4 regions of the Chryseobacterium ginsengisoli genome follow, and region 1 is predicted to be linked to each of the others. Evidence: riboswitches for the same ligand, from Rfam matches in the RefSeq annotation. Region 1 holds a riboswitch; each other region holds the start of a gene.
The links. Region 1 has a riboswitch for cobalamin ahead of ABD940_RS03450 (TonB-dependent receptor plug domain-containing protein). Riboswitches for the same ligand answer to the same signal wherever they lie in the genome.
Positions count from the first base shown of each region.

Region 2: it holds a riboswitch for cobalamin, as region 1 does, so the genes downstream of both, metE (5-methyltetrahydropteroyltriglutamate--homocysteine S-methyltransferase) here and ABD940_RS03450 (TonB-dependent receptor plug domain-containing protein) in region 1, are expected to answer to the same signal.
Region 3: it holds a riboswitch for cobalamin, as region 1 does, so the genes downstream of both, ABD940_RS02850 (acyl-CoA thioesterase) here and ABD940_RS03450 (TonB-dependent receptor plug domain-containing protein) in region 1, are expected to answer to the same signal.
Region 4: it holds a riboswitch for cobalamin, as region 1 does, so the genes downstream of both, ABD940_RS11980 (TonB-dependent receptor plug domain-containing protein) here and ABD940_RS03450 (TonB-dependent receptor plug domain-containing protein) in region 1, are expected to answer to the same signal.

Region 1 covers NZ_BAABHX010000001.1:731,108-737,203, reverse strand. The annotation lists gene ABD940_RS03455 (hypothetical protein) at 1-97, opposite strand, end outside; gene ABD940_RS03450 (TonB-dependent receptor plug domain-containing protein) at 110-1,936, opposite strand; cobalamin riboswitch at 1,967-2,142, opposite strand; gene ABD940_RS03445 (RDD family protein) at 2,238-3,257, shown strand; gene cdd (cytidine deaminase) at 3,265-3,747, opposite strand; gene ABD940_RS03435 (NADH:flavin oxidoreductase/NADH oxidase) at 3,850-4,902, shown strand; gene ABD940_RS03430 (DUF2752 domain-containing protein) at 4,933-5,223, shown strand; gene ABD940_RS03425 (CCC motif membrane protein) at 5,251-5,580, shown strand; gene ABD940_RS03420 (endonuclease) at 5,705-6,096, opposite strand, start outside.
Region 2 covers NZ_BAABHX010000009.1:76,854-82,949, reverse strand. The annotation lists gene ABD940_RS20625 (DUF2306 domain-containing protein) at 1-65, shown strand, start outside; gene ABD940_RS20620 (hypothetical protein) at 288-734, shown strand; gene ABD940_RS20615 (VOC family protein) at 739-1,116, shown strand; gene ABD940_RS20610 (hypothetical protein) at 1,127-1,549, shown strand; cobalamin riboswitch at 1,612-1,796, shown strand; gene metE (5-methyltetrahydropteroyltriglutamate--homocysteine S-methyltransferase) at 2,154-4,469, shown strand; gene ABD940_RS20600 (PmeII family type II restriction endonuclease) at 4,562-5,287, shown strand; gene dcm (DNA (cytosine-5-)-methyltransferase) at 5,266-6,096, opposite strand, start outside.
Region 3 covers NZ_BAABHX010000001.1:612,613-618,708, forward strand. The annotation lists gene ABD940_RS02830 (YcxB family protein) at 1-195, shown strand, start outside; gene ABD940_RS02835 (T9SS type A sorting domain-containing protein) at 236-1,798, opposite strand; gene ABD940_RS02840 (ATP-binding cassette domain-containing protein) at 2,223-2,885, shown strand; gene ABD940_RS02845 (hypothetical protein) at 2,917-3,717, shown strand; cobalamin riboswitch at 3,761-3,939, shown strand; gene ABD940_RS02850 (acyl-CoA thioesterase) at 4,050-4,433, shown strand; gene ABD940_RS02855 (HD domain-containing protein) at 4,594-5,184, opposite strand; gene ABD940_RS02860 (XAC2610-related protein) at 5,187-5,873, opposite strand; gene ABD940_RS02865 (cytochrome P450) at 5,972-6,096, shown strand, end outside.
Region 4 covers NZ_BAABHX010000003.1:601,021-607,116, reverse strand. The annotation lists gene ABD940_RS11990 (cell surface protein) at 1-148, opposite strand, end outside; gene ABD940_RS11985 (YncE family protein) at 161-1,297, opposite strand; gene ABD940_RS11980 (TonB-dependent receptor plug domain-containing protein) at 1,294-3,315, opposite strand; cobalamin riboswitch at 3,428-3,613, opposite strand; gene ABD940_RS11975 (transporter) at 3,713-4,654, opposite strand; gene ABD940_RS11970 (cytochrome-c peroxidase) at 4,667-5,710, opposite strand; gene ABD940_RS11965 (MbnP family protein) at 5,703-6,096, opposite strand, start outside.

The DNA.
Region 1 (6,096 bases):
AGTACATTTCCTGATTTACATCATTATCACTATTACAAGAAACAGTGAAAAGCAATGCAGAAGCAAAAGCAATTGTTAAAAGTTTAGTTAATCTCATATCTTTTTTAGTTTAAAAATTTAGGGTTGCGTAAATACTGTAATTTCTTTTCGGCATCGGATAATAGGAAACCGTTTCGTAGACAGTATTTGTAATATTATTTACTTTAAATCCTAAAGTATATTTTTTAAGAAGAGTTGCGGAAATTCCTATATTCATTACAAAATAAGGGCCGATCGCATCCGCTTTCTTTTCATCCGTTGTCGTATAAGTTAATCCGTTGAAAAGTCCCTGAACATAAATTTTCAGGAAATCATATTGATATTCAATGTTTCCGTTCGCTTTATGGATCGGAACATACATCATTTGAGTATTTTTTTCTTTGTTGATCGATTTTGCGTAATTATAACTTGCACTTAATCTTATACCGTGTTTTCCAAAGTTTTTATTAAAGTTGATCTGGGATTCCAATCCGTAAGACTCTACTTTATAGGTATTGAAAGGAGACCAATATCCATAAGGTGTCGGAAGCCAGTTGATATAATTTTTAATATGCATATAATACGGACTCAAAGTAATTTTGAAGTTTCCAAAACTGAACTCGTGATCCATATCTACATTCGTAGAATATTCAGGAAGTAAGTTTAAATTTCCACCCGGTTGCCAGTAAAGATCATTAAAAGAAGGATATCTGAAATTCCTCGAAAAATTTGCTCCGACGTGATACCAGTTTACAGCATTCCATTTCCCTGAAAAAGAATACAGGAATGGCGATTTTATTCCTTCAACAAAATCTTTTTTTGCTCCGGCTTCTATACGTAGATCTTTTGTGAAAAAATACCTTAGTAAACCGGCAACAGAACCTACATTTCGGCTGATGTCTCCAATTCCCGACTGATAACCTTTACCTTTATTCACTTGAAATTCTCCAATAGCATTGAAATTAAGTTTCGGTGTGATAAAGTAATTGAAATCGTCTTTAAAAATATAATTCTTTCCTTCCGCACCGCTTTCTTTCGGTTTGTCAATATCTCCAAAATATTGGAAATTATCTTCTGTGTAAGCGGCTTTTAAACTGTTGGAAATTTTACTTTTATCAATATTCCATGCAAGCAAACTCCTTAATGTCTGAGAATTGTATTTTGTTTTATTTCCGTTTTCTACAAAAATAGGGTAGTATTGCGAACCGTCAAAAATTTGGTTTTGCCACGAAATTGTCTGGTGATCTGCAATTTTATAAGCTGTACCGACGTTAATAGATGTATTGTAATATCTTCCATTTCTGTTGATATATTCTTTTTCCGGAACTTCATAATCATTCTGGCTGATTGAATAATTTCCTGAAACCTTGAAGCTGAATTTTTCATTACTGAAAGAAGCTTTCGCAAAATTATTAAAAGTGCCGAAAGAAGCTACTTCAGAAAAAAGAGAACCATTAAATCCTCTATTAAAATCCAAATTATTATTTAAATGGATACTTCCGCCAATTGCAGAACTTCCGTACTGAACACTTCCTCCACCTGATTTCACTTCAAGCTCATCATACCCGAAAACCGGAATATTATTCACATCACCCTGTCCCAGAAACTGAGAATTTATATTAATTCCGTTCCAGACAAAAGCTGTGTGTCCTGCGCTCGTTCCTCTGAAAGAAGGCGATGAAACTGCACCACGACCATTTTCTTTTATATAAACCGGAGACTGAAAACGTAATGTTTCAGAAAGGTTGGTAGAATTTTTTTCTATGTCTTTAGAGGTAATAGTATTGACTTTATGAAAAAGTTTTACCTTATTCATTTGGCTGTCAAAAATATAAACAGTGTCAATAGTTTTCTCTTGTGCGAAAAGAAAACAACCGTAAGACGAAAAAAGCAGTACTAAAGATCTTTTTATATCCATTATCTTTTACTTTTCCTCCGAAAGCAATATTTATTTGGTTAGATTTTGGCAGGTCTCCTGACTTTCGCTTTCTACACCTTCCCGTTTTCACAGTGGTTTTTCGTAGAAATCTTTATTGCGATCTACAGTTGCGGGGACAGTTTGGGGGTTTCACCCAATTCCCTTTTCATTCCAAATGATTGGAAACCAAAATTTTTGCAAATATAGGGTTTTTAAGAGAAAAATTATTTTTTATAGATAATTGATTTAATCAGGCGATATCAATTTCATTAATAAATTATATTTTTACGCAAATTTTTATATGGAAAAAAACTACTTTAAACTGATTTTCGTTGTATCGCTGGTCATATCTGTAATGGGGATATTTTCGGAAATCTTTGATTATTTTAATTTTACAAATTACAAACCTGGTACAATTAATATGATTATTCAATATTTTTTGTGGATTTTCAGAGTGATATATGTTTATATAGGTTTTGAACGCTCTTCACTAAATGTTTATAATCTCATTTTCTATATTCTCTTATTTTTCGGAAGTATCTTTTTCTACATATCAAAAGGAAAAGAGCTTAGATTAATTAGATTTTTTTATTCTGTTTCAGTAATTTCTAATATATTTTTGTTATTGCAATTAATCTTAGGAAATACGGTTTTTAAAAAAGATTTTAATATAGATGCCGAATTTCAGACCATGATGTATATTCATAAAATTATAGGCTTTTTATTAACCATATTTGATGTTGCTTTAGGATATAAATTATTAAAATTTATGGGTTTAGGAACAGAATTAGATACTTTTAAAAAACAAAATTCTGACATTATAAACGTTACTGAAACACCAAAAATAGATCGATTTATACATTTGTTTTTTGATACCATGATCATGGTTTCTTTGATGTTTGGAATTTTTGGACTTATGATAAACTATTACAGATATCAAACTAACAGAATTCCTGACTGGCTGATTAACAGATTTGTAATTACGATCTTTTTCGTCATCATAAGATTTACATATTATACGTTTTTTGAAAGAATTTTTGGTGCTACACCCGGAAAATTTTTAACAAATTCAAGAGTTATTACTCTGAAATCTGAAATCCTAGATACAGTAAATATTTTTGAAAGAACATTCTACAGGCATATTCCCTTCGAAGCATTTTCATTTTTTGGAAAAAAAGGATGGCACGATTCTTTTTCAGAAACATATGTTGTGAAAGAAAAGAGCAGTAATGTAAAAAGTAGTTATATTATCTGGGCATTTATTCTGTGCCTTGCTATTCTTTGTTTTTATCTCTACGAAATTTTTATTGATAAATCCTAACCAGTTATTACAAAAACGTCGAATCAAAATAAAACGGCAATAGATCCTTAATTGCATGAACTTTTACAACTTCCTCGTTCATGCTTGAAAAATAAAGGTCGATATTTTCGTTTTGTTTTGTTTCGTATTCCATTAAACTTTGTCTGCAGGCTCCACAAGGTGGGATCGGCGGGTTTTTCTCATGAAATTCTTTCGGACCTCCGACTACAAAGATTTTTTTGATTTTCACATTCGGGAAGTTGGCTGCAATCCAGAAAAGAGCTGTTCTTTCCGCACAAAGTCCGGAAGGATAAGCTGCATTTTCCTGATTGTTTCCGGAATATATTTCACCGTTTTCCAATAGAACGGAACATCCTACCCAAAAATTGGAATAAGGTGCATATGCATTTTCGCGAGCCTCTTTAGCTCTTTCGAATAATTTTTTTTCTATATCGCTCAGTTCACCGCTATTCTTAAAATATTCGTAACTGATTTGAGTTTCTTTTTTCATATATTGTGGATTAAAAAAAGGGGGATAAATTTACTTCTTTTTAATGAGGTAGGCAATATTATCTCATCCTTCAAAATTTTAACAAAAATATTCAAATCAGAAATGTTATATACTCCAATCAAATTCAGAAATGTTGAGTTGAAAAACCGTTGGGTAATGTCTCCAATGTGTATGTATTCCAGTGAAAATGGTCTTGCCAATGACTTTCATTTTGTTCATTACGGAAGCCGATCTCAAGGCGGAACAGGTTTAATCATGGTGGAAGCTACAGGTATAGAACCTCGCGGAAGAATTACCAATCACTGCATGGGAATCTGGAATGACGAACAGGCGGAAAAACTTCAGCGAATCGTAGAATTTGTACATAAAAATTCAGAAAGCAAAATAGGAATCCAGATTGCACATTCGGGAAGAAAAGGTTCAACATGGAATAATCTTCAAATTCCGATTGAAGAAGGTTGGGAAACGGTGGCGCCAAGTCCAATTCCTTATCATCCGACAGAAAGAATTCCTCACGTTTTAACGATTGAAGAAATCAAAGAACAGGTTCAGAATTTCAAGGAAGCGGCAAAAAGAGCTGTAAAAGCAGGTTTTAATGTTATTGAAATTCATGGAGCGCATGGTTATTTGGTTCATCAGTTTTTATCACCGCTTTCGAATATCAGAACAGATGAATACGGTGGAAGTTTTGAAAACAGAATCAGATTTTTAATTGAGATCGTTGATGCTGTGAATGAAGAACTAAACGAAAATGTTGCTTTATTTGTAAGGATTTCGGGAACAGAATACGCTGAAAATGGTTGGGAAATTGAAGACAGTGTTGCTTTGGCAAAAATATTAAAAGATCACAATGTTGATTTGGTTGATGTTTCGAGTGGAGGAAATATTCATGGCGTAAAAATTCCGCTTTTTGACGGATATCAGGTTCCGCTTTCTTCTCAGGTAAGAAATGAAGCAGAAATCAAAACAGGAGCGGTTGGATTAATTAAAAAAGTATCTCATGCGGAAGAAATTCTTGAGAAAGGTGATGCCGATTTAATTTTTATAGCAAGAGAAATTTTACGAAATCCATATATTGCAGTTCAGGGTTCTTTTGAAATGAAAGAAGAATGTTTTTTTCCACATCAATATTTAAGAGCGAAGATTTCTTCTTAATTTTTATATATTTGAGAATCAAAATAAAATATGAAAATAGAAGACTTCATGCTGCCTTGTCCAACCAAGAAATTTCTTGGGATAGATTGCTTCGGCTGTGGAAGCCAAAGAGCTATTCTGATGGTTTTTGAGGGGAGATTTGCAGAAGCTTTTCACATGTTTCCGGCAGTTTATACGCTATTGTTATTTTTTGGTGCGGTAGCTTTAAACTTTATAGATAAAAAAAGAAATTATGGTAGTTTATTGATTTCCTTAGCGATTATTAATTCAGTTATCATGGTGGTTTCTTATTTTTACAAACATCATATTTTCATACATTAAATAAACAAAAACATTAAAATTATAACTATGAATCAAAAATTACCAAACGCAACAGTCGTTTTAGTTTTAGGAATTGTATCTATTGTAACATGCTGTTGTTATGGGGTTGTAGGTCTTATCGCTGCAATCATCGGGCTTGTTCTTGCGAATAAAGATCTTGCCTTATACAAGCAAAATCCAACAGAATACAGTAATTACGGAAATCTGAATGTAGGAAGAATACTTTGTATTGTCGGAATCGTTCTGAATGTACTTTCTGTAATTTACTACATTTATATCATTTCGTCTGTAGGAATGGATGCACTTTCAAATCCTGAATTGTTACAAGAGAGAATCAGAGATCTTCAGGGACAATAAAAACTTAAATAAATAAAAAAGACCGCCAATTATAGCGGTCTTTTTTTGTGAAATTTCAGAATTAAACCAAAAAATCCTTCTCTCAAACGAAAGAAGGATTTTAAATTTATTTAAATGCTTTAATTTACTTAACAATAAACTTTAGCGTAGAAGCATCTAATTTTAATAGATAAACACCTTGTTCAAGATTTTTAATTCTAATTGAATTTTTACTGTTCTTAAAAGGTTGATCAATAGTTTGTACAACTTTTCCTTGAAGATTATAGATCTCAGCTTTTTTAATATTTTGAGTTTCACCTTTCACAAAGATTTCATTATTTGAGATAGGGTTTGGTGAAATCTGTAACGTATTTTGCTCTAAACTAAGCTCAGAAGAAACATTTTGAACCTGTCTCGAAGTCCCTGAATAACATGTCCAGCTTAGATTATCAATTGCTACTCTGTTGCTTGTTGAGGTATTTTCCAGTTCCACAACTACATTTCCTGAAACATTGATATTGCTAATTGTAGTAGTTG
Region 2 (6,096 bases), on a different contig from region 1:
TAATTGCTTATTTCATTATTCGAAAGAAACAGAAATTATCGTTCAAGGGTGAAAGTATTAGCTAAAATAAAGAAAGAAATACCAAGACACAACATAAAGAAAGCTATAAAAATTAGCGTATTATAAAGATATTCAAGTTTTTTGCCTTTTGTAAATTTTTGAAAATATCTTGTCAAAAGAGTAGCAATTGCAAGATGAATTGCCAAAACAACAATAAAAAATATAGAAAGTGTATCCATGGATTTTGTTTTTCCAAATCTATTATTAAAAATTAACATGATCAACAAATGAAAAAAATTATTATAGCATCATTATTATTAATTTCAGCAATTTTTTATACTCAGAAAAAAGTTGAAACTATTTTGACCAATGGTAATGGAAAAGTTCTTAAAACAAAAAGTTCCGTAAAATATACTCTGGAGGAGACAATCAATCAGTTTTATAAAAGAATTGATGATGCATCTAAATTAGACAATTTTATGAGTTTCCGTTTCTATCAGAAAACTCCATATTCAGAATTTAAAGAATGGATAAATACCAAGTCAAAAAAATATGGAGCATTTCAAAGAAAAAAATTAATTGATGAAAAATTTGCTCCAGATAATATGGCTGTGAGATATATTTTCGAAGTTAAATACGCTAAAGGAAACCTGAGAGAAATTTTAATTTTAAGCAAAGAAACTGGAAAGGATAATTTTCAAGTTTATGAATATAATATCAGTGAAATAAAATAAAGCTATGCAAATCAAAAATTTAGATCACATTGTTTTAACTGTTGCGGATATCGATAAAACCGTAGAATTTTATACAAATATCTTAGGTTTTGAGGTTGTAACTTTCGGCGACAACAGAAAGGCATTAACTTTCGGAAATCAGAAAATCAATCTTCATCAAAAAGGAAAGGAATTTGAACCGAAAGCTGAACACCCGACTTCAGGTTCGGCAGATTTATGTTTTATTGCGAAAACAGATATTGAAGAAGTTTTGGAGGAATTAAAACTAAAAAATATAGAAATTATCGAAGGAATTGTTGACAGAACCGGAGCGATGGGAAAAATAAAATCTGTGTATTTTAGAGATCCGGATTTGAATTTGATTGAAGTGAGTAATTATTAAAAATCAAATAATGATAGATATAAACCACCCGCAATCGGAATTCATTTTTAAAGCATCGAAATTTACAAATCAGTTAAAAGAATATTGTAGAAAATATATTTTAGAAACATTTGAAGAAAGAAAAATCACGTTTCAGGATATGAAAATTGAGGCTTTATTATTGGAGGAATTTTCAGAAGCCCATTTTAAAGAAAGCTTACATACAATATCTTCGCTTATAAATAATTTAAATATTGAAATTGATAAGCTGGAATCTATAAATATGATTAGTAAAGATGGAAATTGCACTGTTTGTAATACAAAACTTACAACTTTCGACACTTTAATTAAAGAAAAAAATTTTAGGTTTATTACAATTTGTGAAAAGTGTCCCAATGAAATTTATAACATTATAAATAAAATTGATTGGGCAACAGGAGTAGCATTTATTTAATTTAAAATCCAAATTTCAAACAAATAATCCCTACATTTGCTCCGAAAACAGTTCTTTTACATACTTCATCAAACGGAAAAGGTTTTACATAACGTAGATTAATAGGGAATCGTGTGAGAATCACGAGCTGTCGCGCAACTGTAAGTAACATACCAAAAGTTTTTGTCCACGAATATCCACTGTGCAAACGGGAAGGATGATAAAAGCTGTTACAAGTCAGGAGACCTGCCTGTTCCGAATTGACAATGCTCTCGCGGTTTGGAGTTTTTTGGTCAGACAGATGATACTTTTGAACGTATTTTGGTTTAAAATTTTAACTTGATCTTTAATAATAAGAATTTGAGAGCCTTAAGTTTAATAAAAATTCTTTAAGATAATTTGATATATCAAATTATTAAGCATTAGGCTTATGTAAATATCTTTGATGTTTCCTTAATGAATCTTAACTGCTTAAATACCCTTAATGGTTAAATTTTAAATTATTAATAGGAAAATTACGTCCTCACTGTATCTACTCTAATCCACAAAATTTCTTTCTCCGACGGCATTGCGAAGCATCTGAAGAGCTTTTAAAATCATTGTTTAATTTAAAAGTTTTTAAGAAATGCAAACGCACATTCTTGGCTATCCGCGAATTGGTAGCAACAGAGAACTCAAAAAAGCCTGCGAGCAATATTGGACAGGCAAAATCGAAGCATACGACCTTTTGGAAGTCGGAAAAACCATCACTCAAAACAACTGGAAACTGCAGCAGGAAGCAGGAATTGACCTTATTCCGTGTAACGATTTTTCGTATTACGATCAGGTTTTGGATATGACTTTGACGGTTGGAGCGATCCCGGAACGTTATCAGGAAATTGCCTTCAAAAAGCCTGAACTGGATGTTTATTTTGCGATGGCAAGAGGTTTTCAAAAAGATGGTTTAGATATCACTGCGATGGAAATGACTAAATGGTTTGATACCAATTATCACTACATTGTCCCTGAATTTCAGAAAAATCAGGAGTTTAAATTATTTTCCAATAAAATTATTAAAGAGTTCATCAGCGCAAAACAGGCAGGAATCAATGCAAAACCTGTGATTATCGGTTTGCTGACGTATTTATTGTTGGGAAAAGAGAAAGAAGAAGGTTTTGATAAATTAGATTTAGCGCAAAATTTACTTCCTGTTTATATTCAGATTTTAAAAGAACTTGAAAATCATGGTGCGGAATATATTCAGTTTGATGAGCCGTTTTTAGCTTTAGATCTAAATGAAAAAGCGAAAGAAACCTATCAGTTTATTTATGCTGAAATCAGAAAACAGTTCCCGAAACTTAAATTTATTGTTGCAACTTATTTCGAAGGTTTAAAGGACAATCTTTCATTATCAACTTCCCTTCCGATCGATGTTTTGCATATTGATTTGGTTCGTTCTCCTGAACAATTAGATGAAGTTTTAAATACAATCCCTGAAACGTTAAGTCTCTCTTTAGGAATCGTTGATGGAAGAAATATCTGGAAAAACGATTTCGGCCAGTCTCTGGCTTTTATTAATAAAGCTTTGAATACATTAGGTTCGGAAAGAGTTTTTATCGCTCCGTCTTGTTCGTTCTTGCACTCTCCTTTCGACCTTGATTCCGAGAAAAACGAAGATATTTTATCTCCTGAAATCAAACAATGGCTGGCTTTTGCAAAACAAAAAGTAACTGAAATTGTTAATTTAAAAAAATTAGCTTCAGAAAATCCGGATTATAATGCTTTACAGGCTTTAGCTGAAAATAAAAAAGCCATTGAAAACCGTAAAATATCCACATTAATTCATAATCAGGATGTAAAAAACCGTGTTGATGTGACGACTGAAGATGATGCACAGAGAAATTCACCATTCAATATTAGAAAAGAAACGCAACAAGATGTTCTACAACTTCCTTTGTTTCCAACGACGACAATTGGTTCGTTTCCGCAGACGAAAGAGGTTAGAAATTGGAGAGCAAAATTCAAAAAAGGTGAATTAAATGCCGAAAAATATGATACTTTACTGAAACAAGAAACTGAAAGAACGATTCGTTGGCAGGAAGAAATTGGGATCGATGTATTGGTTCACGGAGAATTTGAACGAAACGATATGGTAGAATATTTCGGGGAACAATTGGCAGGATTTGTATTTACACAAAATGGCTGGGTTCAGAGTTATGGAAGCCGTTGCGTGAAACCTCCGGTGATTTTTGGAGACGTTCACAGACCAAATCCGATGACGGTTTATTGGTCGGAATATGCTCAATCTTTAACTCAAAAATGGGCAAAAGGAATGTTGACGGGACCTGTGACCATTCTTCAATGGTCTTTTGTACGTGACGATCAGCCTCGTTCATTGACTTGCAAACAAATTGCACTAGCGATTCGTGATGAAGTGAATGATTTAGAAAAAGCAGGAATCAGAATTATTCAGATTGATGAGCCTGCGATTCGTGAAGGTCTTCCATTGAGAAAATCTGACTGGCAAAATTATCTGAAATGGGCGGTTGAAGCTTTTAGAATTTCGGCAAGCGGTGTGGAAGATGCGACACAGATTCATACGCATATGTGTTATTCTGAATTTAATGACATCATCCAAAATATCGCCGATATGGATGCCGATGTGATTACAATTGAATGCTCCAGAAGTCAAATGGAATTGTTGAATGCTTTTGCAGACTTCAAATATCCGAATGAAATTGGACCGGGAGTTTATGATATTCACTCTCCGAGAGTTCCGTCGAAAGAGGAAATGGTGGAATTGCTGAAAAAAGCACAAGCCGTAATTCCTGCACAGCAACTTTGGGTAAATCCTGATTGCGGCTTGAAAACCCGTCGTTGGGATGAAACAGAAAAGGCGTTGATTGCGATGGTGGAGGCTTCGCGGGAGATGAGTAAGGAGTTTACTTTAGAGATATTTTAATTTATTAATATTTTTACAGGAGCTTTAAGGCTCCTGTTTTGTTTTCATTTAAAATAAACTTTATATTTACGAAATATTACTAATAACTTAATATGCAAGCTAGAACTCAAGACGAATTAATTCAAGAAATAGTAGAATATTTTAAAGTTTATATTTTTGATAACCATATTAAAGCATCTCTAAATACTCATTCAAAATTAAAAAGTTACAATATAAATCCAATTGTGGTAAAATATTTATCTAAGGTTTTAGAAAATAATTACACAGCAATTGGAGTTGCAAAAGCATTATTTTATCCAAGAGTTTTAGGCACTTCAATCAATACTTCATTCGGTACAAGAATTCAAAATATGTTTGTTGATTTAAAAATCGCTGAAGGTTCTTTAATAAAAGGGATGGATATTGAGTTTGTTGATAAAATTGATAATCGAAGAAAATGGTGTCAACTAAAATCTGGTCCGAATACTATCAATTCTGAAGATGTTAAACCTTTAATTAAAAAATTCACAGATACTATTAATCTCGCTCGAACCAATAAAGCTTTTAAAAATATTAATAATACTGATTTTATGGTTGGTGTACTTTACGGAGAACAAGATGAACTAAGCATGCATTATAAGGTTATTGATAAGACACATCCTGTTATTGTTGGAAAAGAATTTTGGTATAGAGTAACAGGATTCCCTAAATTTTATGGAGGTTTAGTAGATGAACTTCATTTACTTATTGGAAATATTGATACTCAAGATTTAATAAATCAAGGAGTCGAAAAACTAGCAGAGGAAATTGCTAGTTCTCAACTTTTTAGTTTTAAATAATTATAATAAGAATTCAAAAATTTAATAATAGAATATCCAACTTCCTTTCCTAAATTCACAGGAACTGCATTTCCTATTTGCTTATATTGTTGAGCCATAGAGCCTGCAAAATCCCACTCATCAGGAAATGTTTGGATTCTGGCGTATTCACGAACTGTAAAAGGACGTGTTTCATCTGGATGACATCTTTCCGTCTGCTTTTGAGCAGGACTACAAGTCAATGTTAAACTAGGTTCATCCCAACCAATTCTTCTTGCCATTCCTGTTTTTCCGCCTCCTAAATAAAAACTTCCACCCATATATTCTTTTTGAATTTCAAAAGGTAAATCTCTCCAATATCCTTTTGGCGGTACTAAATCTAAAACATCTTTTTTGCTTTTAGGATAAGTTGCACCATTTGAAACAGGAACATCACAATCGAATAATTCTCCTTTTTTTAATGCATCTTTTAAATTATAAATTTTAGAATAAGGTTTAGGATAATTAAAATTAACATTAATATCTTTTCTAATACCAACCAAAATAAGACGTTCTCTTTTCTGTGGAACTTTAAAATCAATTGCTCTTAATATTTCTACCGGGACTACATTATATCCAATTTCATCTAAGATAGAAATCATCCCTCTTAGAGTATTCCCATTATCATGACTCAGAAGCCCTTTTACATTTTCGCCAATACATATTGGAGGATTAACTTCTTGAACGGCTCTTGCAAACTCATAAAAAAGAGTTCCTCTTGCATCTTCTAAACCTAATCTTTTCCCGGCGTAGCTAAAAGCCTGACAAGGAAATCCACCAGTTACCACATC
Region 3 (6,096 bases), 120 kb from region 1:
GGTAAAACATTCAAAAGCGAAATAGAATGGAAAACAATTTACGAGATTCGAGAGCTTAAAAATTTATTTTTAATACTTTACGATTCACATTCAAAAAATATGATTCCGAAAAAAGATTTCACAAAAGATCAGATTTTAGAACTTAGAAATATTATTAAAAGTAATAATGTAAAATCAAAATTAAGAAACGATTAATTCAAAATAAAAAAAGAGCGTCCTAATTGACGCTCTTTTTTTACGTTTTAATGAATTTCAATTTCACCGATTTTTCTTTTTCTTTTATATGAATAAAATAAACTCCCTTTAGTAAATGGCTTACATCTACAGTTTTATTTTTAATTTTTCCTTCTTTTACTTTTTGCCCAACTGCATTATAAATTTCAAAATCTGAATCGGAAATCATTCCTGAAATATTTAGAATATCAGAAACAGGATTTGGAAAAATACTAAGATTTTCGAATTTGGTTTCATTGGTTGACAAAACTTCTGGTCCCAATTTTACAACCCAAAAATCAGGATATGTCGGAATTCCGTAATGAGAAGAAACATCACCATCGTTCGAGTAAGAATATCCTGTCATGATAAAGCCACCATCCGTTGTCTGACTCACAGACTGTCCAAAGTCACCTAAACTACCTCCCATTGATTTTTGCCAGATTACATTTCCGCTACTACCTATTTTTACAATCCAAAAATTAGCTGAACCTGTAGGATTTCCGACTGCATCTCCATCGTTCGATGAAGAGTATCCGGCAAACACGTATTCTCCATTCCCTATTTCTTTTATGGAGTTAGCTACATCATTACCTGTTCCACCTTTAGATTTCGCCCATACGATATTGCCGCTTCCATCCAATTTGATTATCCAGGCGTCATTAGTAAATAAATTCCCATAGTGATTATGTATAAGACCATCGTTCGACCTTGAAAATCCGGCAACCATATATCCTCCGTCGGATGTTTGTATTACAGATTGTGCATTATCTGTACCACTTCCTCCAAAAGTTTTCTGCCATTGCAAATTTCCTGTACTATCTAGTTTTAACACCCAATAGTCATATTCACCATAATTTTGCGTTATATCACCACTATTAGACGCTGTAGCTCCTGCAACAATATATCCACCATCAGAAGTTTGCTTGGCATCTAAAGCTATTTCTGTACCATATCCCCCAAATGATTTTTGCCATTGGATATTACCCGTGCTATTAATTTTTACAATCCAAAGATCAGTATTATTATAAGATAAATGACCAATAGCGTCCCCATCCGTCGATGATGACTCACCTGCTACGATATAACCTCCGTCTGAAGTTTGCTGAATTGAGTAAGCTGCATCCTGACCGTTTCCTCCAATTGCTTTTTGCCATTGAATGTTGCCATTAATATCTAGCTTAACAACCCAAAAATCAGCATAGACACTCCCGTGATAACCAGTCACATCACCGTTGTTAGAATATGTTTGCCCGGCAACAATATAGCCACCATCCGAAGTTTGCTGTATAGAATAAGCATAATCGTAATCACTTCCTCCTAAAGATTTCTGCCATTGAATATTTCCACTGCTATCCAACTTTACTACCCAATAATCACCATTGCCGTGATTTCCTGTTACATTACCGTCTGTAGAAGGAGAATAGCCAGCTATAATAGAACCACCATCCGAAGTCTGACATACAGAGGATCCTTGATCCCAATTGCTTCCTCCAAGTGTCTTCTTCCACTGAATAGAAGGAGCAGTTTGCCCCGCCATTACAAGCGAGAGCATCAATGTTAAAATTGAAAATATGTTTTTCATTGTTAATGAGTTGTGAAAAGTAATTTAGAGAATTTACTTTCTTCATGATTAATTAAGCGTCAAAAATAAGAATTTTCAGTAAATAATATCCAGAAGTATTGGTTTATAAGAAATATCTAGTTTATATATTTGGGCTACAAAAATCAAGAATGATAAAAAGTGTAAAAATTTTATGGATTTTCTATTTAAAATTGTTAATTCCTGCCGTTTCATTTTCCCTTCTTATGGATTCACAACTGGGATTTACTATAAATGGCTTTGGATTATGCTTTTTAGTATTTTTTCCGTCACTTCACTTTTTAATTTATGAATTAAGGTTAAAAGATGAATATTATTTTTATGCAAACTTTGGATTCTCAAGATTATTTCTTTGGATATTTACTTTATTATTTAGTATAACCGTAAATATGATCACAAAATTTTTATGAGCAAGCTACATGTCGACAGTATCACAAAATCTTTTGATGAAAAGAAAATTTTAAGAGATATTTACATCAGTTGTGAAACAGGAAAAGTCGTTGGATTATTGGGAAGAAACGGGTCGGGAAAATCTACTTTGCTGAAAATTATTTTCGGAACAGAGAAAGGCGATTCTCAATTTATAAGAGTCGACGATGAAGTTTTGCAAAATCAAACGGACAGAAAAGGAAAAATTGCTTATTTACCTCAACATTTTTTTCTTCCTAAAGGTATTAAGATTAAAAATTTAATTCCGCTTTTTTGTAATAGAGAAAATTCTGACAAACTCTTTGAATTAAATTTAATTAAACCTTTTCTTAATGAAACTTCAAGAAATCTTTCAGGCGGAGAAAAGAAAATCGTTGAAGTGTTGTTGATTATTTATTCAGATTCAAAATTTGTTTTGCTTGATGAGCCTTTCAATGGACTTTCCCCAAAAATAACAACGGAAATACAAAATATAATCAAAGAACAATCGAAGCACAAAGGAATCATTATTTCAGACCATCGATATCAGGAAGTTTTGGATATTTCAGATGATATTTATCTTCTTTCCGATTCTTATTTAAAACAAATTAAAGATTTAAAAGAATTGCAACAATATAATTATCTGCCAAAAAGTATTTAATTTATATATTTGAACTGTCAAAAAATTTTTCATGATGATTTCCGTAAACAAAGCGTTTTATTTATCAGTTTTTAGTCTTTTTTCTTTGGGTTTTGCAAAAGGTCAGGATAAAGTTCCTTTCGGTGTTGTAAAAGCTGAGGAAGGTTATGCAATGGTGCGTGTTCACAAAGAAGATTACCGAAAAATCATTGATAAGATCCGCATGAAAACAGGAGACGTATTTATTTATGTAAAACCTGCTCCCGGAGAAACAGAATGGATCTGGATAAAATATCCTGAAAAAGAAGACACAGAAAAACCTTTCGTAAGATATGACAGCATCACGAAAGAAGGAATGGTAAATAAAAACCGTGTTGTTTTTGTTGATAAACTGCCACAATTCACTCCTTCAAAATCTAAAAATGGGAAATCAATAATTTTCACGGACGATACGAATCCAAAAATTCCCGGGAATCAGAGAACAAAAGTGATTATTGATGTTTATCCTTCTTATGCAAATATCAAAAAACAGGAAAAAGACGCCAACGGAAATATCATTAAAGTTGACAAAGTAAAATCTTGGGGTGTTGGCAAAGAAATTCCTGAAGGAATGACGGAAATTAAATCTGTACGAGTTCAGCAACCTGGAAGAGGTTCTGTTTTTGTGAGAGATGCTATTAAAAATATGTTCCAGCCGACAATGGATTTCAATAATGTCGGAGTTACTGCGATCGACAATAATCATATTTTCCTTTATATGACGAATGGTTCGGGTGAAAACAGATATACCACGATCTGGACAATAAAGCAGGGAAAAGCTGAAAGCCAGATCATTTACAAAAATCCGGAATAATTCGTTAATAATCATTATTTTTGCAACCGAAAAGTTATAAGTTTATAACTTTTCAGAAAATGGTTTTGCTTAACTGCAGATTAAAAGGGAATCGTGTGAAAATCACGGACTGTCGCGCAACTGTAAGTAACTGAAGTCTTTATTAAAAATCCACTGTGCAAGTCATGGGAAGGAAATAAAGATGTTACAAGTCAGGAGACCTGCCTTTTTCTTTCAACAAAAAACTTTCGCGATTTGAAGTTTATTGATCTAATGGATGTTCAGAGATTTCCGTCTCTGTTGTTTTCTGTTGTTTTAATACATTTCATTTTGCATTAATTTAATAATGAAATATGACTACAGAAGAAAGAATTGAAGCATCCGAAACCCGAATTTTTAAAGCGGTTTTTCCTAACACAACCAATCATTACGATACGCTTTTCGGTGGTACTGCGATGCAGCTGATGGATGAAGTGGCGTTTATTGCAGCAACAAGATTTGCAAGAAAACGCGTAGTAACCGTAAGCAGCGATAAAATCGATTTTAAAAGATCGATTCCTGCAGGAACAATTGTTGAATTGATCGGGAAAGTTTCTCACGTAGGAAATACCAGTATGAAAGTAAGCGTAGAAATATATACCGAACAAATGTATTCTTATGAAAGAGAAAGAGCCATTGTTGGTGATTTTACTTTTGTGGCAATTGATGAATTCAAGAAACCAATCCAAATACTATAAATAAAGAGCTCAGCGGCAAAGTTCGCTGAACTTTTTTTATTTTTTATTTCCCACAGATTTCACGGATTTTCACAGATGATTGCGTATATTTTTCTTTTTTAGTTTAAATTAAACCATAAACATCTGTGAAAATCCGTGAAATCTGTGGGAAAAATATAAATTATTTCAAAACTTTTTCAGTCTCTAAGTTTTTAATTAACAAATGCTGAAAAGCCTCCCCCATTTCATCAGAAGCTCTGACAATAGCATTTTCCAACATATTTCTGATCTGTTTTTCTGTAACTCCGGCTTCCGTCCAGCTTTTTCCTGAAGTGTGAGAATTTAAAATGAAAGGCATGATTCTGTCAATTGCACAGGCAAAAATCGCATCAGGAGTTTGTTCCTCCTCAAATTCCAGCCACATATTGAAAAACTCTGTTCTTAACGGTTCATCCAAAATTCCGAAAATCTTTTGAGCTGAAATCTTTTCTCTTTCAAATTTCCCAACCATTGCAGCTTCGTCAAATAAGAAAGTATCTCCAGCTTCAATTTCGACCAAGTCATGAATTGATAACATTCTGATCACTCTTAACAAATCAATATCCGCTCTGTTTTTCGCATATGGAAAAAGAATCTGAGCCAAAATAATGATCTGCCAAGAATGTTCCGCCGTATTTTCTCTTCTGGAATCATCTGCATTATAATTTCTCCTCTGTACATTTTTTAAGGCATCAACTGCCAGAATAAAATCGATTTCCTTTTGTATCTTCATTGTTAATCTTTATAATATTCGTTTATTGGATAGGTTTTAACGTTTTGTATCCATTTATCATCGATGAATTCACGTTTTGTCACGACTACTTTTTCTCCACCCATCGCATCTTCTTCCAATTCGTAGACTTTGAATAATCCTCTTTGAGGAAGAACAGAATATTCCGTTGTAATATGCCAACAACATCCTGATTTTGAATAGGTAATTAATCTTTTTCGTTCAGAATCCGTATTAAACATTCCTAAATTATCGTGAGCAAGAGCGGTTAATTCTTCACTTGGAACAAATTGTTTTCTGGTAATATTAAAAACATAGACATCATATGAAGGTCCGCCATAACTACTTTCATTTCCGTTTCTAATGGCGATATCTTCCGTTCCGTCAAAATTAAAATCATCAAAAATCAACGGACTTTGTTCATCATATAATTGAATGATATTTGCAGTTGGTTTTTGATTTTCATTTAAATAAAAATTCAAATCATCGGATGTTAAGGTCTGAAACTTTTTGAAAGTCTTTTTATTAAATAATTCAATAGTCGCTTTCCCTTTACATTCTTCTTTATCACAGTTTTCAACATTAATTTTAACATCATAATTCTTTGATGCATCTTTTAATTCAAACTGATTTTGGGCAAAAACTGTTGTCCCCAAAAGAATAAACGGTAATAAAAGTCTGGAATTAATCATATGTGATTTTTTAATTGAATTTTTTTCAAACAAATTCTATACAAAAATAAGGGTTTTGATTTAAAGCTATTTTATATAAGAGATTAATTGTATTTTTAATGGAAATATATCATATGTCTTCTCAATTCAATTATCCAACGGAAATTAAAGGAAAAAGAAAATTGTATTCTTTATTTAAAGGGGTAAAAAATCCGTTGGAAGTTATCAGTGGAAATCATGACAT
Region 4 (6,096 bases), on a different contig from region 1:
ACACTTTGAAACGATCGATCGTATAAGATTCTTCAAGACCATTAAAGTTGAGATCTTCATCTTCGTTATCACTTTTACAGCCGATTGAACCAATCAAAACTGTTGAAAGTAAAGCCGTTTTTAAAATATTAATTGTATTTTTTTTCATTTTTAATTCAATTTATTTATATAAAAAAGTGAAGTGTGCCGGAATATTTCCGCCTTCCGTTTTCCATTTGAAATGTCCATTTTTATCGAAGCAATAGACATATCCGGTCGAAACATAATTTCTTGCGTCAGTCATATAAATATCTTCTGTAATAGGATTTATCGCAATTCCGTAAGGCGTTTTGATGGCATCAACGTATTCCTGATCGATGATTTTATTGGAACTAATCTGTTCGGTTTTTACATCAATAATTCCGAAAGATTTTGTGTAAGCATGAGTATTGTAATTGAATTCGTTTCCATAATAATACAGCTTGTCATTCACGATGGTCATCTCACTTACTGAAATATGAAAGTCTTTTTTTACCAATCCTGTTGTGGCATCAACCAAAAATAAACTTGAAGGAACTGTGTAATAATCACCTCTTGAGCTTACATACAAATCACCGTAATTATCTTTTTTAATTCTGTGAAGATTGATGGCAACATCTATTTTTTTAGTTTCAGTGAAAGAATTTAAATCAACAACAGAAACAGTTTTATCATAATTTGGAAATTTATAACCTCCAGAATTGGCAACGAATAACTGATTTCCCACAATTTCCATTTCTTCAGGCTGATAACCGACAACCGCCGTTCTTTGAATCGTTAAAGAAGTCGTATCAATCTCAACTACTTTTCCCAACGGCGCGTTTGGATCTAAAGCAACCGGACCTGCATAACTCGAAGCATAAGCTTTTCCATTTTTAAATGTGATATAACGGCAGTTTTCAAGATTAATGGTTTTAATTCTTTTAGCTGTTTTTGCATCCAAAACTTCAATTTTATTGGACACATTGATGACAGCATACAATTTATTTCCATAGATCTGAATGTCATTTCCAACGTCTCCAAGCTCTTTCACCACATTCGGATTGATCTGAGCATAAATATTTCGGTGATATGTTCCTGTCGTATAATCAAAGAAATCGAGAGTTGCTTTGTTACTTCCCATATTTCCTTCATTCAAAACATAAAACCCTTTGATCGGCGTATTTTCAGGCTGTGCAAGTCCCGTTTCAGTTTCTTCGCGGGTAATGTATTCATCCGTTCTACACGAAATCAATGAAAACAGTACACAAATCAGAAGATAAAAGTTTAGTTTTTTCATAATGTAAAGCTTACAATGAGTTTAAAAGTTCTTCCAGGCATCGGATAATTCAGCACAACATCATAATATTGATTGAAAATATTATTGACCTCAAAACTGGCTTTGAACTGATGTTCTTTCCATTTTATTTTTCTCTGAATTGATAAATCGTGTGTATACCAAGGCTGAATGTAATTGTATTGGATATTGTTTTGATTAACGTCGTAACGTTCCCCAACATAGATAAAACTGTAGTTGAAGCTCCAGTCTTTATAATCAGACATCAAAGAAAAAGATCCGCTGTGCCAAGGCGTGTAAGGAATCTGATGTCCGAAATACGATTCTTCCCTGTCGGAAAAATCTCTTGCTCTCTGAAAAGTATAACTTACCAACGGACGGATTTTAACATTCCCAAAAAGCAGATCAGCCTGAAGATTGATATCTGTTCCGAGAATTTCAACTTCCCCAAGATTCAGCATGGTCCATCTAAACATACTTCCGTTCGGAGCGGCGATAATTTTATTTTCAACTTTATTAAAATAACCATCAACTTTAGCCGAAATTCTTTGTAAAACTGAGTTTGAAAAACCTTTGGAATAACTAAAACCAAGATTATACTGATTGGTAAATTCTGGCTTTAAGGAAGTATTTCCGATCATTGTATAATACAGGTCATTAAAAGTCGGCATCCTAAAAATTCTTTTATAGAAAGCTCTTACCGTAAAATCTTTTCCCGCAAAAGGTTGATAACTCAGAAAAGCTGAAGGTGTCCATTCCGTTTTGTCCGGTGATTTTGTATTTTTTTCCACATCTTCCGAAACAAAAGTTCCTAAAACGCTTCCCAGAAATTTCAGACGCTTCCATTGATAAGTGGTTGCAAAAGCAGCCAAAGTTGTGTAACGTGTTGGGTAAGAAAAATTAACCAAATCCGCGTCCAGATTGTTATATTGAAAATCTACACTCGCACTGACATCCCAATCAGCAGTAATAGAATATAAATTTGAGCTAGACACGTACAGTTCCCGTTGAATATACTGATTCTGAATTTTTATGGACGAAACTGTATCAATATAATGCGTGTAATCGTACGCGAATTTGGTCTTAATCTGAGTTTCCAGTTTTGGAAATATTTTTTTCTTGAAACTTCCCTGAACGAAAAAATTTTCATCGGTCTGCCTTTCACCTCTTCCATCAAAACGGTTGTTGACAATTGCCGCAGGAATTCCACGATTTGACATATAACCGTAACCTCTTATATTCCAACTTCCGTTATTAAGCGTTCCGTTTAAACTTGTTTCAAAACGTTTTGCCCGAATATCAGAATCCATTCTTTTGGCAATTGTATCGTAAGCAATCTCTCCGTCCGGATATTTTTTCTTGTAACGGTATTTGTAAATACCATCACTCTGAATAAATTCTGAACTAAAACTTGCCGAAATATTTTTTGAAATTTTCTGTTCCAAACGAAAAGAAGGATCAAACAGATCAATAGAACTGTTTTTAAATCTTACAACTAAATTTGTTTTACGATTTCCTTTAAAACTCGGCACCTTCGGCTGTAAATAAATAGAACCCGATGAGCCAAAGTCTTTTGCAGGCTGAAAAATTTCGCTTTTCTGTCCGTTGTAGAGAGAAATTTCTTCCAAATCATCCAATGAATATCTTCCAAGATCCACTACTCCATTCTGGGCATTCCCGATCTGGATTCCGTCATAAAAAACACCGACGTGCTGACTTCCCATACTTCGGATATTGATTGTTTTCAGACCTCCAATTCCTCCGTAATCTTTGATCTGAATTCCGGAAAAATACCTCAATGCATCAGCAACCGACTGACTGTTGAGTCTTTCCAGTTCTTCGCCCGATAAAACCTGAGCGGGAAGGATTTCTTTAAAATTTTTCTTTTTGACGTTTACGGTAACAATTGTTTGTTCCTTAATCGTGTCTTTTCTGGATTGTGAAAATATAGAAGTAGCCGTTAACACAAAAACTGTGAAAACAACCTTCTGAAGTTGAGATGTAAAAAATTTTGTCACCATTAGCTCATTTAGAATAATGATGACGCTAATGGATATAAGAATACAGCGACTAAGCGCAGCTGTAAACTGCACAAAATCAATGATGTCCTAAAGCTTTATTCCACGAAAGCGTCAAACGTTAAATCTTCTGGCAGGTCTTCTGACTTACTCCATTTTTGAAATCCTTCCCATTAAAAAACAGTGGATATAATCTTCAAAAACTTGTTTAGTGGAGCTTACAGCAGCGGGTCTGTTCCGGATTTTCACCGGATTCCCTTTTAAGCGCTTTTTATGGCTCACCAGATTTCGGCAAAGATAGAAAATAAATCATAGAATCAAAATTGAATTTAATTCTATGATTTTCAAATAAATATCTTAAATCATTCCTATAAAAATTTAACGAAACGATTATGTTATGTTAAATTCCAAAATTCAGGAAAACACTGAAACGCGATTTCGCTTCAATATCACCTCCCGCCAAATTGGAATAGGCAGGAAGCATCACTTCACTTCCCAAACTGAATTTCTTGTAAGATGCTTCAAAACCCAGTTTTCCGTACAAAGCACTTCCGGCTGTGTTGGGTAAAACCTCATCAAATTGCTTATTTCTATCGTAAACTTCTCCTTGAAGACCTGCTTTTCCAGAGAAAATTATTCTATCATTTGATAAAATTTGATAAAATCCTGTGGCTGCATAATTCCATTGATTTCCGAAACGGTAATATTTTTTGTTTTCGGTTTTAATGGTGTAATCTGTATTTAATAAAACGGCGATTTTATTTTTCTGAAATTTATAATTCAAAACCATCTGATAATCCCAACTTCCCGTTCCTAGCTGAAAACTTGGATTAACTCCGGAAATTCCTTTTTCATCAAATTTTCCCAACGGAGCTTTTACTCCGACTCCGCCGTTTAGCTGATGAATATTATCTTTTGAATTTAACAATTGATAAATTCCCATTAAGTTTAAATCTCCAATTCCATTGATTTTAATATCTCCCTGCATTGTTTTCTTCTCATGAAAATGAAACGGCAAACTTGCATAGACACTCAGTTTCTTAGTCAAAGGAATTTTACCCCAAATCTGAATCGTATTAAAATATTGATCCTGCGTTAAATCTTTTACGAACAAATTTTCTTTCGCTTTATAATGTTGAGCAAAATATTTAATTCCGATAAACTGAGGATTCAATAAAGATTCAAAACCTGAAGAACCATTTCCGGCAGCACAACCACAAGCATCGCAATCGTCAAAAATTATCGCATGAAAATCGGTTGGAATATAAAGACTATCAGTGATGGTTTTAGCCTGATTTAAATTTAATAAAATCAAACTTATGATTAAAAATATTTTCTTCATATTTAGTTAAAATTATTCTGCAAACTTCAGATTAGAGATAAAATTCTTATCAGACAACGTTTTCAAAAAAGCGATAATGAATTGTTTTTCCTGAGCATTCATCACAATTCCAATATGTCCGTTTTGTCTTAATTGAGGATCAAGGTTTGAATTATCTTCTACATTATCTGAATAGAAATTAAGAACCGCATCCAATGTGTAAAATCTCCCGTCATGCATGTAAGGAGCTGTATATTCTATATTCCGCAAACTTGGCACACGAAATTTCATCCAATCGTTTTGGTCAAGGGTTACGCGATATCTTCCTGCATCTTTAAATTGAGTATTGTAATACATTCCCGTATTTCTGAAACTTTCGTCGGTAAACAATTCTCCGCTGTGACAGGAAGAACACTTCTGCTGAAATAAATTCATCCCCTTTACCTCTTCTGATGAAAAATATTCTTTTCCTTGCTTCATTCTATCATATTTAGAATCTGCCGAAATCATCGTTGCCATAAATTGTGACAAAGCCTTCAAAATTCTTTCGCCCGTAATATTTTCATCTCCATAAGCCAATTTGAATAATTTTTTATATTTCGAATCAGAACTTAATTTAGAAATCACTTCCGGCATTGAACTGTCCATTTCATTTTCATTGGTTATAGGAATAATCGGCTGTTCGTTTAAATTATGAATCACTCCGTCCCACATATATCGTTTTAGAAAAGCCATATTTTGAATTGGCGGGGCATTTCTGATCCCGATTCTGTTATCAACACCGTGACTCACAGTATGACCATGATGGGTAAAAGCATTTTCCTGAATATGACAGAAACCGCAGGAGATTGTATTATTTCGTGAAAGCCTTCCTTCATAGAATAATTTTCTCCCCAACTCTACTCCGTTTTTCGTAACAGGATTTCCAGAAGTATCGAAAGTCATTTCTGGAAAGTATGACGGAAAGGAAAGATTGTAAACCTCATCTTTTTCCAAAGGTTCCATTACCTCATCGGAACATGATATAAAACTTAGCAAAGAGAAAATGACTAGACCTATTTTAAATATTTTAATCATTGTGAACGTGGTCTACTTTAAACATTTTCGTTAAGTTATTCGTTACATCAATTAAATGTTGGCTTGATCCCATCATCATATCATTCGCAGAATTTAAAACTAATGGCGTATCACCACTCAAATATTGATTAAAATCTGCCAGAATATGAATAGAAGGTGTAATTTGACTCGTTACTCTCGCTGTTGTCGGAAGATTCAACGTAATTTCCCGGTAAAGGTCGGGAGTTCCGTTTGCCACGACATTCCCCATATTTCCGGTATGATTCATAAATTCCGTGTCGGGAGAATTTGCTCCGTATTTCCCTTCAAGTTTTACGAAAACGTAACCTGCCGCCCAAGACCAAGTCATACCTTTTTGCTTAGCTTTATTCCAGAATTCCGCTTGT